DNA from 2 places in the Bacillus sp. MUM 13 genome. Region 1 is predicted to be linked to the other one. Evidence: riboswitches for the same ligand, from Rfam matches in the RefSeq annotation. Region 1 holds a riboswitch; the other holds the start of a gene.
What was found. Region 1 has a riboswitch for preQ1 ahead of BIV59_RS11285 (QueT transporter family protein). Riboswitches for the same ligand answer to the same signal wherever they lie in the genome.
Positions count from the first base shown of each region.

Region 2: linked by a shared signal. The riboswitch ahead of queC (7-cyano-7-deazaguanine synthase QueC) and the one ahead of BIV59_RS11285 (QueT transporter family protein) in region 1 are both predicted to bind preQ1.

Region 1 is NZ_MLYQ01000038.1:44,357-51,867, reverse strand. Features, by position in the region: gene BIV59_RS11305 (DUF2087 domain-containing protein) at 1-538, opposite strand, end outside; gene BIV59_RS11300 (spore germination protein) at 707-916, shown strand; gene BIV59_RS11295 (hypothetical protein) at 1,063-1,269, shown strand; gene BIV59_RS11290 (hypothetical protein) at 1,444-5,010, shown strand; gene BIV59_RS11285 (QueT transporter family protein) at 5,081-5,572, opposite strand; PreQ1 riboswitch class I at 5,582-5,626, opposite strand; gene BIV59_RS11280 (exonuclease domain-containing protein) at 5,827-6,483, shown strand; gene BIV59_RS11275 (AI-2E family transporter) at 6,742-7,511, shown strand, end outside.
Region 2 is NZ_MLYQ01000071.1:3,832-11,342, forward strand. Features, by position in the region: gene BIV59_RS16475 (amino acid ABC transporter permease) at 1-603, opposite strand; gene BIV59_RS16480 (transporter substrate-binding domain-containing protein) at 706-1,515, opposite strand; gene BIV59_RS16485 (amino acid ABC transporter ATP-binding protein) at 1,531-2,259, opposite strand; gene BIV59_RS16490 (hypothetical protein) at 2,457-2,861, opposite strand; gene queE (7-carboxy-7-deazaguanine synthase QueE) at 3,197-3,925, opposite strand; gene queD (6-carboxytetrahydropterin synthase QueD) at 3,918-4,397, opposite strand; gene queC (7-cyano-7-deazaguanine synthase QueC) at 4,402-5,082, opposite strand; PreQ1 riboswitch class I at 5,117-5,160, opposite strand; gene BIV59_RS16510 (LysR family transcriptional regulator) at 5,621-6,502, shown strand; gene BIV59_RS16515 (CidA/LrgA family protein) at 6,622-6,990, shown strand; gene BIV59_RS16520 (LrgB family protein) at 7,074-7,511, shown strand, end outside.

The sequences.
Region 1 (7,511 bases):
TGTCCGTTCCATCAGGAAAGAATTTGCGGATAATATCAGCTTGTTCTTCCTGTGTAATATCGTACCTGCTATCAATCATTTTCGCCGTTTTGTGGGGGGAGACAAAAGCAGGGGCATGCTGGTCTTTTTCTTTCAGCAATTCCATCATGGCCAGAAATATTTTTGCCTGGCGTTCCTTTTCCTTTAAGGCAAAGCGGTGATGCCGGATTGTCGATGTACTTCCAATGCCTGCTTCTTGCTGAATATCTTTATCATTTTTCCCCTGATAAAAAAGGCCGAGCAAATGATTTTGGTGATCGGTCAGCCCTGTCAGCTTCTTATCAAGATGTATTAAATAATTGAAAACCGAACCATGTTCCATCTCGATATGAACACGTATATATCTTTGTGCTTCATAAAAAATGCTTTCGTGCTGATATATGACTCCGTTTTCAGTCCTTTCGCCGCATAACAGGCAAATATACGAACCATTTTTTGGGATATACCCCTGCTTAAGCTCTTGCAGCGAAGCATTCCAAAATAAATCGGATAATTCCAAGATATCACCTTCTTTAAGATTAAATAAACAAAAAATAAATTTGTTTGTTATATAGCAAATATTTTATAACTACGTTTAATATATGTCAATATAATCCGCATGTTCCCAAAACTGTACAAAAAGCATACCCTACATTAACCCGCACATACATCGAAGGAAGTGACCTATATGTGCAATATGCCTATTCAGATTATTAACGTTGGCGGTTCAGCAACAGTTCAATTCGGGAACTCGATTAACAATTCACCCAAATCCACTTCCAAAAATTTTCACGGCTCAGGCTCCAACAACTCCGGGGGCTTCATAACCAATAATAATCTTTTCAGCATTACAAATGGGGAAAATTCGAGTGTGGTTGACCAGCCATCAGCATGCTAAGAACAGTTACAGTTTGCCCGCCTTTTGGCTGGGCTCTTTTTTTTGCCTAATTACCCGATAATGACTTTTACGGAATGATAATAAAGAAGAACTTTGGAGACGATAATAAACGGATAAATGGGCTTTTTAGAAAGGAGTGAGAAGGAATGAAGAGAAAGTTACTGGGCATGTGTATGATGTTTTTAATAGCTGCAGGTGGATGCAGCCAAAACAAGGGGATTGATGACAATGATCGAGGCAAACAAAACGTCCCTAATGATGTAAACTATCCAAGCCAGGTTCCAAATAGAACACCCATTGACACACAAAGACAAATTGAAATGAATATCCCGCCAAGTCCTGCAAATGAGTGATACCTTTAGATTCTAAAATCTTTCTTGATGGAGATAAAATGAAGTAAGCCTAATTAGCCGCAAGTGAGTATGGGATTTCTTGGATACAGAAATCCCGCACATCATTATGATTTGATATGGTAGAATTAAAGCAGTGAATTTCTTCCATTAATTAGCAGGTGAAAGGGGTCCTCCATGAGCGATTTATCAAGATCAAAAATTTCATTAGCCGAGAAAAGAGAAGTGTTTCATAAAGAGCTGGATATTCTAAGAGAAAAAAGACTTATACCGAAAACAGATTACATAAGAATCGGCAGCGCATATGAAAGGCATTATAATCAGGTACTACATCAGGCGATGCAGGAGGACAGCCAAAAGGCCGAAAACTATAGTCAGGATGTGCCTGCAAGCAGCACTGATACAAATCGAGCTGACAGTGAACAGCCCGTCAATCTGGCCGCCAAAACGCCGCAGGTAAATATCGCGGCAGAAACACGGAAATATCCCGAGATAAACGAAAAAGAGAAGAATCCAACAGCGGTACCTGATTCTGCAGCCCTCAGCAAGCAGGCACCTGCTAAGCCTGCAAAAACGGCTGAACAAATCAGGGAAAGAAACATTGCAGCAGTTTTGATAGCTGGAGTGGTTTTTCTTCTATTTGGCGGGCTTATTTTGGCCACTTCCACATGGGGGGCTTTAAATTCTGTTCTTAAGGTTTCACTTATAAGTCTGGTATCGGTTTTCTTTGCTGTTATGGCATTTATCTCTGCGAAGCTGAAAATCAGACAAACTGCTTTTGCGTTTTTGACATTGGCCGGGATGTTTATCCCAATCGCTATTTTGTCAGCTTCCTATTATAAAATTTTCGGAGAGTACTTATCGCTTCAGGGAGAAGGAAGAGGGCTTCTTGGATTTATGGGCGGTCTGGTGTGTTTGTTTATCTACTATAAAATCGCCGCTTTTTTTAAGTCGAAAGTGTTTATTTTTATTTCGCTTGCGACATTTGCAGCAACAAGTTATTTTGGATTATCCTTCATTACACCTTCGATGGAGATGTTATTTCTCCTATTAGCAGTATTCAATCTGCTCCTGGTTTGGAATGTGAGTAGTCTTAAAACAAGAAAAGTCCTGCAAATATTCCGGTCATATATATTTCAATTTATCCAATTTAAGATTATAGCTGAAACCTTTGTGATCTTAACTTTATTTGAAGGCAACTGGCTGTATTCCATGTCTGTACTATTATCTTCACTCGTATTCTTGATATTATCTTTGAAATACAAAGGCAAATATTATGATTATGTTTTCAGTGCATTATTTAGCTATGGATATTTCCACTTAGTTTACACGTCTTTCCTTGAACAGGCAGACATTGTTGCAATAGGGCTGCTTCCAGTCATTTTTGCGGTAATTTGGCTGCTGCTGTCAAGGAACAAGCATCCTTTATCAACAGATTTTCTTTACACAAGCATGATTGCATCAGCATTGGTTTTCATCTATATGAATGGTCTTTTTTTTCAAGAAAACTATGCTCAAATGGCAATTGCACTCTTTATCATGATGGCACAGTTTGTTTCAATTGCGCTTTTAACAGCAAACAAGGTGTTCACTTATCCGGCAGCAGTGCTTATTAATCTTGCACTCTATGACTTGGCTATGGCTAATCACTTTACCATTTCACAAACATTGACTATGATGTTTGCCTTTTCAGCAGTCTTATTTGCTGGCGGCTATCTGTTTAATACAAGTAATAGATGGCGCTTATTCAGGGAAAGCACCTTATATATTGAAGGAAGCCTCATCTTCCTTCTCACTTTGGCAAAAGTGGCGGGTGAAGAGTGGCTAACAGCTTGTCTGTTCCTTTTAGTGATTTCTGCACTATTCTTTATTGCCTATGGAAAGGAACAGAAGGCAGCTCGCGAAGTTTGCCGATATGGTTTTCCAGTCAGTGCTTGTTTATCTCTGCTTCTGTCTTATTTGTACTTAACGGAGAAAAGCGCCTGGTATGATGGCCATATTGCTGCAAGTATGCATTTAATGATGACGGCCCTAATAGCCATTAGCGCAGGGTTTTTGCTGAGAAAACCATACAGCGGCTATTTTTCGGTATTTTTTATCAGCGGGCAAGTTCTTTCGTTCATCTCACATCTTTTGATTTATACAGATGGCTTAAATCCGTATGGCTCTGCAGGTTTAATGCTTGCCGCAACGATGATAAATATTTTATCCGTCCGTCAATATCAAAGGCACTATCTATGGCTGGCTGTTTTATTTACGGGATCTGGGGCCTATGGATATATATTGGACGCCCTTGACTTCAAAAATCAGAATTACACAATTGCATGCTGCCTTGCAGCTCCATTGTTTTTTTATCTTATCAGTGAAATTGCAGGCAGGTATTCACGAAGCGGAAAGCTGTATTTCTTCTGGTACAGCCATCTGCTCAATCTAGCAGCTATTCCAGCAGGCTGCCTGATGATCATTGTGACTGGTGCTTCACCGTTTTTATATCTGTTTGTACTGGTGCTTTACCCGTTGTGTGCAGCAAGGACAGTGATCAATCGCGAAAGGTTTATTTTTGCGTATGCGGGATTTGCAGCCCTTTACTTGCAGGTATGCTTATTTTTCAGGGAAGTTCAAAAAATGGATTATTTTACTTCGGTTACAATGTCCATTACAGCGGCAATCATTATCGTTTTATGGTTTGTGTTTAAAACATGGAAGAATATAATCGAGTGGTATTTAATTCCATTTCTGTTGCTGACAAGTGCAGCGTACATGATGGAATCTTATACAGCAGGCTTTCCGCAGGAGATGGAAGTTGTCTGGACAGGGGGTGCAGCTGTTTTCCTGGCCTTTACGCTGTATCTCCTGATGAAGAGAAAGTGGGAAAACCTTGCTTCGCTTCCTTTATTGCTGGCTCTTATATTCTTTTCGAATTATGGCAGCAGCTTGCCGGTCAGCGGGGGGATTGGCCTTACTTTAAGCTTAACAGCAATCATGCTGCTTTTGAGCAGAAGCCGCTTTAAGGGATTGATAAAAAGAGAAGCATCAAAAACATTTGTTGATGCGTACCGTATATTTGGCTGGCTGTTTTTGTTGAGCCTTCAGGTTAGACTAGTATCATCTGTATTCCGATACACCACATTGGAAATTCTAGCAGCTTGTCTGATAGCGGCTTACTTTGGGATTATCAGAATGTGGACAGAAGGACAAATGGAAAGAAAAATTTATATGGCGGCATTATTTACTGCAAGCCTCTATCCTTATTATCTTGTTATGGAACAAATACCTGTTCCTGAGATACTATCCATGGAAGTACTATTAATACCGGTCATGGTGATTTCCTCGATTCTGCTCAGGAAGATATTCTATTATGGAAAAACCTCGCAGCTGATTGAGCTGCTGATTGTTGCATTCGTCTTTTTGATTTTAGTGGCAGATAGTATGGCAGGCAATACAGTAAATGATGCCATTGTAATTGGCGCCATTTCTCTTGCCTCCATTTTAACCGGATTTTTCATGAAGTATAAATCGTATTTTTTGTCAGGGGGAGCAGTTCTTGTATTCAATGTATATATGAATACAAAGTCTATGTGGGGCAATCTCCCGTGGTGGCTGTATCTGATTATTGGCGGTATTTTGATGATAGCTGCCGCGAGTTTTCTGGAATGGAAAAAGCAAAGGGAGCATACAACCTCGAAAGAACTTCTTGATAAGAATAAAATGAAGATAAAAAACTGGTTCAGTAAATGGAAATAATGAACAAAGAAGCAGGAATCATTTTGATTCCTGCTTCTTTATCATGACTTATCACTAAATGCACTTCGGCTTAATTGCGCTCAATAAGCTTATTAAAATTCACCTTACTGTTAAGCGATAGCATAACGGGTATACCCGCGAGCATGACTGCAAATTCTCCCGCCGCAGTTGTCAGCCAGGTCAGCAGGAACGGCAGGCCAATGGCCAGGTGAAGCTCCAGTGCGATAAGGAACATTGTAATCGTGAAAACAATGGTATTTATAAACATGCGGAGCAGCACATTTTTAACAAATCGTGCAGTCAGTATCGCAATCAGCAAACTTATCACTGATTGCCCGACTCCAAAAATCAAGTCATAGGCAGCCGTTGGCGAAAAGAAGTCGGTTATGATAACACCCAGGATGATTCCCAGGAAGAATTTCTTATTGAACACAACAAGATGATTAAACATCTCGGAAATTCGGAATTGGATGCTGCCATATCCAAATGGCGCAATGGCCAATGAGACGGCAATATACAAGGCGGCCAGGATGCTGTTGGCGACCATGGGCTTAATGTTCATAATCTCTTATTCTCCTTAGTTTTTTTGCGTGGGAGGGTCACGAACCACGTTAGTTTATTAACACTCAAAGTGTAATAGTATAGTAAAATGAATGTTTCCGTCAATACATTGGTTATAATTGCATAGGAAATGTTTGATTGAAATTAATTTTAGGCTAAAAAGTAGAAATGAATCCGGAAATTTTAGTATAGTAGAATAAACTTTGATTCATGCCGGCCTGCCCCGCGAAATATTATGAAATAGGGATGATGAATTTGACACTGCAAAAAAATCTTGGTTTGGTGGTCGATGTCGAAACAACTGGCTTAAGCCCAAAAAGCGATGAAATCATTGAGCTTGCCTTAAAGCTGTTTTCGTATGATGCAAATAGCGGTGAGGTTCTGGATATAGTCCAAGAGGCTTCGTATTTAAGAGAGCCATTATCATATTCTGCAAGACAAAATTACAGCAGTGCTTATAAGATACATGGAATTCCTTTTGAATCAGTGGAAGGAAAGAGCTTTTATGATGAAGAAATTTCCGGTTTGTTTGCTAAGGCAGATACGGTTTTTGCCCATAATGCATCGTTTGACCGCAGCTTCCTTTATCATATGTACCCAGAAATAAATGAGATGAAGTGGCATTGTACGATGAGAGGGGTGCCTTGGAAGGAATACGGATTTCTTAACAGCAAGCTGCTGACACTTCTTCAATTCCATAAAATAGCAAATCATCAGACACATAGGGCCCTTGACGATATCACCTACCTGCTTGAGCTTCTTAAACAGCAAAATCCGAGCGGCATCCCCTATCTAAAAGAAGTACTCGAACGCGGCCACATGAAGAAATATAAACCTGCATCTCAAAAGAGTACAAGTTCATTTCCAAGGAAATCAGGAACCAGGAAAACAGGAGATCATTTCAGCTTTTAATAGGGTGGCTCTTAAACTCCATCAATTAGCGGATTTTTGAGCCTCTCTTTTTTATGCATTATATCCCGTCACAGGCAGCAAGTCTCCTTGGTGCAATAAACCAGGCGACGATTTCTTCGGGTTACTTTTTCTTTGAACATTGAAAAAATTTTAATGTATTTTCATACTTAATGTAGTGCTTAGGGCTGATTATGTGTAAGATGTAAATAGGGAAATTTTTTTTAAAAGTGATATGTCAGAAGGAGATAAAGTAGAAAAATGAGTGCAGTTAAAGATTATTTGCAAAGTAAAGGATTTTCAAGGCTGATTACGCTGTTTATACTGGTGGTTTTTTTATTTAGCATAGGCAAAATGCTGAATTTGCTTCTATTTACGTTCATTTTCACCTTTCTTATGGGAAGGATGCAAAGCTTTATAACACGGCATTTAAAAAAAATCATCAATATAAGCCCGAAATTTGTCATCAGTACCTTATATATAATTGTTGTCGCCACGGTTGGAATCGTTCTATATAAATATCTTCCGGTCATTACTTTGCAGATTACAGAGCTTGTCAAGCAGATGCTGCACTTTTATCAGCATCCTCCGGATATCAGGGCGATCAGATGGATCATTGATAATATCAACAGGCTCAAATCTCCTCTTGACGTACAAAAGCAAGTCAATGCACTATACATATATTTATCCGATATCGGGAAGCTGGCTTTGCAGATCTTTTTAGCAATTTTGCTGAGTTTGTTCTTCCTGCTTGAGAAGAATAAAATCATCGCTTTTACAACAAAATTCAAGCATGGAAAATTTAGTGACTTCTTCATTAACATTGCCCACTTTGGAAGCAAGTTTGTTAATTCCTTTGGCAAAGTGATTGAAGTGCAGTTTATCATCGCTGCCACAAATGCCATTGTTTCTACCATTGTTCTATGGATTTTAGGATTTCCGCAGCTGATCGGGCTGGGCCTCATGATTTTTTTCCTTGGGCTTGTGCCTGTTGCCGGCGTCCTGATTTCACTTGTTCCGCTTTTAGTCAT
Region 2 (7,511 bases), on a different contig from region 1:
TCAATTGCTTCTAGCCAGGCGTTTTTCCAAATATCCCACACCAAGGCTCAAAGGAATAGTTAGGATTAAATAAAACATGGCGACAAAGATATACACATCAAACACTACGAAGGTGCGGGAGGAAATCAAATCACCCTGATACATTAAATCTGCTCCTGCAACCAGGGAAATGATGGAAGTGTTCTTGACAAGATTAATAAACTGGTTTCCCAGTGGCGGAATTACAATCTTGAAGGCTTGAGGCAAAATGATGATCCTCATTGCCTGGCCATAAGAAAGGCCAGATGAGCGGGCAGCTTCCATTTGGCCCTGAGGAACTGACATGATGCCTGCCCTGATGGCTTCTGCCACAAAGGATGCTGTGTAAATGGTCAATCCTAAAATTCCTGCATATAGTCCGCTGAGCTTAAAAACAAGAAAGATAAAAATCGTAATGACAAGCAGCGGAATGTTCCGAATAAATTCAACGTAGATAGTTCCAAGCCAATTTAATGGCTTGAATGGAGCAATCCTCATGACCGCGAGGACGGTACCTAAAAGGAGGCTGGCCGCAAGCGCGATTAGACTTGCATAGACAGTGTTTTTAAATCCTTCCAGAAACATATCAAGATTATTTGTCAACAAGCTGAAATTCAAGTAAATCCTCTCCTCTTGCACTAACAGGAGGGCTGCCCCTCCTGTCAGGCAGCAATCAAAGCAGATCAGTTAGTTTTTTATCCATTTATCATGTATTTCCTGATATTTTCCGGAATCCTTTAATTTCTTTAGTGCTTTATTAAGTTCATCCACTAGTTTTTTGTTTCCTTTTTTCACGGCAATTCCATAAGGTTCTTTTGTAAATGTGCCTCCTACCAGTTCGTAGGAAGGATCTTCATCTACCATTCCATAAAGAATAGCATCATCGGTAGTCAAAGCATCACCTTGTTTGGACTTTAATGCGGCAAACGCTTCAGAGTAGTTCTCAAATTCAAGGACGGTGGTATCCGGAGCCTTTTCCCTGATATTGATTGCCGAAGTAGAGCCTTTAACTGCTAAAACCTTTGTCCCTTTTTTCAAATCCTGGATTCCTGTAATCTTGCTCCCTTTTTTTACAAGCAATGACTGTCCTGCATCAAAATAAACATCGGTAAAATCCACTTCTTTTTTCCGTTCATCAGTGATGGTCATCGTCGCTATAATGGCATCAATATCGCCATTTTGAAGAAGGGGCATTCTCGTTTTTGAGGTTACTTCCTTGAATTGCACTTTATTTTCATCTCCAAGGATTTCTTTGGCAAGCGCTCGTGCAATATCAATATCAAAACCTTCAACCTTGCCTGTGCTAGGGTTCTTTAATCCGAATAAACGTGTATCATTCTTTACTCCGACAATGATTTTGCCGCGGTCCTTGATTTGCGCCAGCACATCTTTGCCTTTTCCATCACCAGTTGTTTTTTCACCTCCGCAGCCTGCCAATATTAGTGCAGCCATCATTGATAGCAGAGCCAGTTTAAATATTTTTTTAGGATTCAGCATACTATTACCTCCTGTTTAATGATTTAAAATACGGCTTAAAAATAGCTGTGCCCTTTGCTCGCGGGGATTTCCAAAAAATTGATCCGGAGCAGCCATTTCCAAAATCTGACCATGGTCCATAAATACGATGCGGTCAGCAACTTCCTTTGCAAAACCCATTTCGTGCGTTACTACAACCATTGTCATCCCTTCATTAGCTAATGTTTTCATAACATCCAGCACTTCGCCTATGCTTTCTGGATCAAGTGCTGAAGTAGGTTCGTCAAACAGCATAATCTCGGGATTCATGGCGAGTCCCCTGGCTATGGCGACACGCTGCTGCTGTCCTCCGGAAAGCTGCGATGGATAGGAATCTGCCTTATCCAAAATCCCTACTTTTTTCAGATATTTTTGCGCAGTTTCTCTTGCTTCCTTTTCTGACAGGCCTAATACCTTCATGGGTGCTATTGTGATATTTTCAAGTACGGTTTTATGCGGGTATAGGTGGAAGTGCTGGAAGACCATCCCGATGTTGCGGCGGAGTTTATTGATATCTGATTTTTTATCTGCAACAGATATGCCGTTTACAGTCAGAACACCATCTGATATGCTTTCTAAACGATTAATGCAGCGGAGCATAGTGCTTTTTCCGGAACCGGATGGTCCGATAACGACAACTACTTCTCCTTTAGATATTTTAAGGTCAATATCTTTTAAGACATGAAAATTGCCGAAAAACTTATTCACCCCTGAAAATTCAATCAATGAGCATCTCTCCTTTCTTTTCAAATTTTATGTACCAGAAAATTTACATTATAATGAATAGAAATACTTTTGTAAATTTTCTGACATATAACGTTATATAAAAAATATATACTGAAATGTGGAAAGAAGTCAAATGATTGTCTGAAATTGTAAAAAAAGGAACATCTGTCAAGATGCTCCTTTTTTATTAATTGCTTTTATAATGCAGCATCTTCAAATGGAGCAGAAAATTTTCCTTTAGGGGCAATGATATCTGTTTCTGATTGCCGTTTTTCTCCTGCTACATCATATTCTCCCGCGGGATAGTAATCAAACAGTCCGCTTTTTATATGCATTTCGAGAAAATTATCCTGCAGATCATCAAGCATTTTCCGGTATTTTTCTTCATCCAGGACTTCTCCGTACTCATCAACCTCAAAATTTTCTTTTATGGCATCTTGAAGTTCTTCATTGTGGGCAAGTGCAATATAAAAATCAACATCCCCGCATTCCATGCACAACAATAGCTTTTCTTCACTGGCCTCCACATAAGCTCTTTCTATCAAATCCTGCATAATTTTATAAACCTCAGATTCATTTTTCAAAATAATATTTTTTATCATTATTCTTCCGCCTCCATTATCTATATTCGAAGACTCATTCCTTCATAAGGTGCCATAGCCCTATTTTAAATGGTTTATGTAAAAAAAACATGTCTTAGGATTATAACTCATAAATAAAGCCTGGCAGACATAATGTCTGCCAGGCTTTGGTGTACTATGGATAAGAAAAGTGCTTTTTATAGTGCAGCTGGAATTTGCTATTGCATGGATATTTTCCTCAGCTCCGGCACTGATTCCGTAAAATATTAGATCTATTGCCCGCTGGAGCACTTAGGCATGTGATAAGCATGCCTAACAGGAAAAAATACTTTTTTTGTTTTGAACGAGGGAGATGGTTATACCCCCCGTTTGTTTCCCCAAATATAAGTGTGCAGCTGAGGAAGTATTTTTATATCTGTAAATCGGCCATCTGCCATAACCTTATCGATAAGTTCCTCGTAATGTTTAAGCAGCATTATGGTAAGCTCTGTATTATCAGCTGTTGAGATATCCGGATTTCCTACCTGAAGGTAAAAGGGTACTCCTTGATATCGCTTGTAAACGGTTAGTGCATATTCGTAATCCAATTCATCGAATACAACAACTTTGATACTGAAGCTTTTCCCTTTTTTATTGTTTCTCAGGTTTTTTATGATTTCATCCAGAATTGTAAAATTTGTTTCCATTTTCGAGCTTGGCGGTTTTGGAGAAAGAGTCAGTTCATCAATGTCATAAAACCAATCCTGCCATTTGCTTCCCTGTGTCTCTAAACAAACTTTCACTGAATGCGTGTTCAACAGTTCTATGAGGGTGCTGAGATTTTTCAAAAGGGCCGGATTGCCACCGGAAATCGTAACATAAGAAAAGCCGCTGCCGCCTAAAGTTTGGAGCTCTTCCCAAACTTCTTCTGCTGACATCTGTCTGATATCCTGTTTGCCTGATCCATCCCAGGTAAATGATGAGTCGCACCAGGCACAGGAATAATCACAGCCTGCCGTTCTTACAAACATAGTTTTTTGGCCTATTACCATGCCTTCTCCCTGTATGGTTGGCCCGAAAATTTCCATTACTGGTATTTTACTCAACCTCCATCCACTCCCTTCTTGCTTCAGCATACGAAGTAGGAGTTTCAAAAAGCCTTACGAATTCCAATCTTACTCCAGCTTCTGTCCATTTGAGGTCTTTTTTTAAGTATTCACTCATCATTTCATACATCCAAACAACAATGTTTTCAGCTGTCGTGTTCATCAATGGCAAGGTGTCATTCAAGTATCGGTGATCAAGATGTATTTCAATTTCATTTTTCCAGATTTGCTTAATTTCACCGAAATCAATCATTAACCCTGTATCATCCGTATAGCCGCTGATCCCGAATATTGCCTTATAGGTATGTCCATGGAGGTTCTTGCATTTCCCTTCATAGCAATGTAAATGGTGTGCAGCGTCAAAAGTGAATTCCTTGCTGACAAGCACTCTTTTATGATGATACTTAAGCTGTTCTTTATGGATATCTTCATTTATTTTTTGAAGCTTTTCAACAATTTTGAAACCTGTCATAGCGTCACGCTTCCTTTCGGGACATGAGATAATCGTCAAGCCCTTTTTTGCGCAATAAGCATGCCGGGCATTCACCGCACCCCATTGCTATGATGCCGTTATAGCAGGTTAATGTTTTGTTTCTGACAAAGTCAAGTGCCCCTAGTTCATCTGCCATTTTCCATGTCTCCGCTTTATCAATCCACATGAGCGGCGTATGTATGACGAAAGAATCATCCATAGAAAGATTCAGCGATACATTCAATGATTTAATAAATATATCGCGGCAATCCGGATATCCGCTGAAGTCGGTCTCACAAACACCTGTGACAATGTGTCTGGCGCCAAGCTGCCGTGCCAGGATGGCGGCAAAAGAAATAAAAACTAAATTCCTTCCTGGTACAAATGTAGAAGGCAATTCACCGTCTTCTCCTTCTTTTACGTCAATATCGTTTCTGGTCAGCGCGTTTGGAGCAAGCTGATTTAATAGTGACATATCAAGGATATGATGCTTTATGCCGAGTTCATTGGCAATATCCTTTGCACATTGTATTTCAAGGCTGTGCCTTTGGTTATAATCGAAAGTTACCGCTATAACTTCTTCAAACTGCTGCTTGGCCCAAAATAGGCAGGTTGTACTATCCTGTCCGCCGCTGAATACAATTATGGCTTTTTCTTTTTTCATCCTATAAATCTCCTTTAACATGAAAAAACAGGAATGCTAAAGAAAGCACACCTGTTTTTCCTTAGTTTTTTTGAGAGGGTAGCTAACAACCTCTACCGTTATTAAACGGATTTTTATCAAGTTTAACTGTACTCGAATTATTTTAGCATAATTCAAAAAAACCGCAAGTTAAAACGAATGCTTCTTTGCATCTTTTCACGAGTCTTGCCGTTATTTGCGCTTTCCCGAGAAATATCACATGCTTTCATTATTAAAGCAGTTTTCGTTAACTTTATTAATATGGAACAAGCTGGCTTATTTCCGTTCCGGGATGCCTGCTTTCCGCGGGAGGGCAATGAGCATCCCAAGCTCTGCCTGCATCTCACCTGTCCCGCTAATCCCGCAGAAGTTCGGCATTTTTCCTTCTAATCTCTGATTCCAAACTGTGATCGCCCGAAGAACTCATTAAAAAAAACAATCTACAAGAAAAGAGACGTTTTTGCAGAAAAAATGTGCCTGTATATCTGATAAGGGTTTTTTACATGATTGTTACTTATAATAAAGAAGAAGGAGTGTTTTTATGGATTTTCGCCAATTAAAGTATTTTTATGAAGTAGCCAAACAAAATAGCATAACAAAAGCCTCACAGACTCTTCATATTTCACAGCCGGCACTCAGTAAGATGATAAAAGGTCTAGAAGAAGAACTTGGTATGCCGCTTATCTTGCGTTCAAATAAAGTAAGCGAGCTGACCGATGCCGGTCAGGTAGTATATGAGTATGCACAAAGAATTATTTCCCAAGTAAATGAAATGCATACAACTTTAAATGATATGACACATTTGGCTAGGGGAGAAATTAATATAGGGGTTCCGCCGATAGTAGGCAGCCTGTATTTCCCGAAAGTGATGGCCAATTTTCACCGTTTGTATCCTAATATTAAAATCAATATAACAGAATATGGAGCTGCGAGAGTTGTAAAGAGTGTTGAAGAAGGAGAATTTGAAATGGGCGTGGCTGTATTGCCTGTTAATGAAGAAGTTTTCAGCATACACCCCATTGTCTACGATGAGTTAAAATTGCTGGTTCACCCCGAGCATCGTTTTGCAGAACGCGATACAGTTCATTTAAAGGAATTAAACGGGGAAGACTTTATATTTTATAGTGAAGAATTTGCCTTATACGAAATCATGAGAAAAAAGTTTATTCAGCAAGGCTTTGAACCCAAAATACTTTTTAAAAGCTCTCAGTGGGATTTCATGTCAGAAATGGTAGGGGCTAATCTTGGGATTTCTATTCTTCCTGATTCAATCTGCAGACGCGCTGATCAAAAAAACATTAAAATTATTAAGCTTGTCCCTGTCTCTCCCTGGAATCTTGCTCTGATTACCAAAAAAGAAAAATACATTTCAATTGCTGGCAGGACTTTCATCGACTTTATGGTGGCCAGTATGACCATATAACTATAAGTTATATTCATTATGTTAAATATGTATTTTACTTATGATAATTATGATAGTAATATAGTTTTAACAAGAGGAGCGAAATATCGCTTCTTTTTATTATTTAGGAGTGCTGAAAAATGAAACTTATTACTATCATTATTCAAATATTAATTCTGCATATTTTCCTTTATCTAGGTGCAGGAATTAAACATTTTATTCATATACCAGTTCCTGCTTCAATGATCGGTTTAATTTTGTTATTTGCCGCATTGATGCTGAAAATAATTAAGCTTGAATGGATTGAAAAAGGCGGAAATTGGCTCCTTGCTGAATTGCTCCTCTTTTTTATTCCTTCTGCTGTCGGTATTGTGAATTATGATGAAATCCTGAGCTTACAGGGTATTAAGGCCCTCCTGCTTATTGGCGTCAGCACCTTTATCGTAATGGGCGCTACGGCGTTTACTGCAGAAAAAATATCTAATAAGAAAAGAAGTGAAGCATCATAATTTCCATGGTCTTTTTCACCTTAATAACTTATGTCATTTACATGATTTCAAAAAAAATATATAAAAGAAGATCATACTTTTTTATGCATCCTCTTTTGATCAGCCCGCTTGCATTGATTGCCCTGATCAGCTGCCTGCATGTATCTGGAACACAGTATATTCATTCAGCAAGATTGCTTTCTCATTTGCTCGGTCCGGCGACTGTTGCTTTTGCCATTCCGATTTATAAGCATAGGGCGCTGCTTAAAAAAAACCTTGGCATCATTATTACAAGCATTACTACAGGTGTAATAGTTGCCATTTTGTCATCCTTCGCCTTCTCTAAGCTTTTGAGAATGGCACCAGACTTAATTATCAGCATTCTTCCCCGGTCAATTACTACTCCAATTGCCATAGAGGTCTCCAAGGAAATTGGCGGCCTGCCGGCATTAACTACTGTATTTGTAATCGTTACAGGAATAATGGGAGGAATTATTGGCCCTTCTGCTATTAAATGGCTATCTATTGAATCACCAATTGCC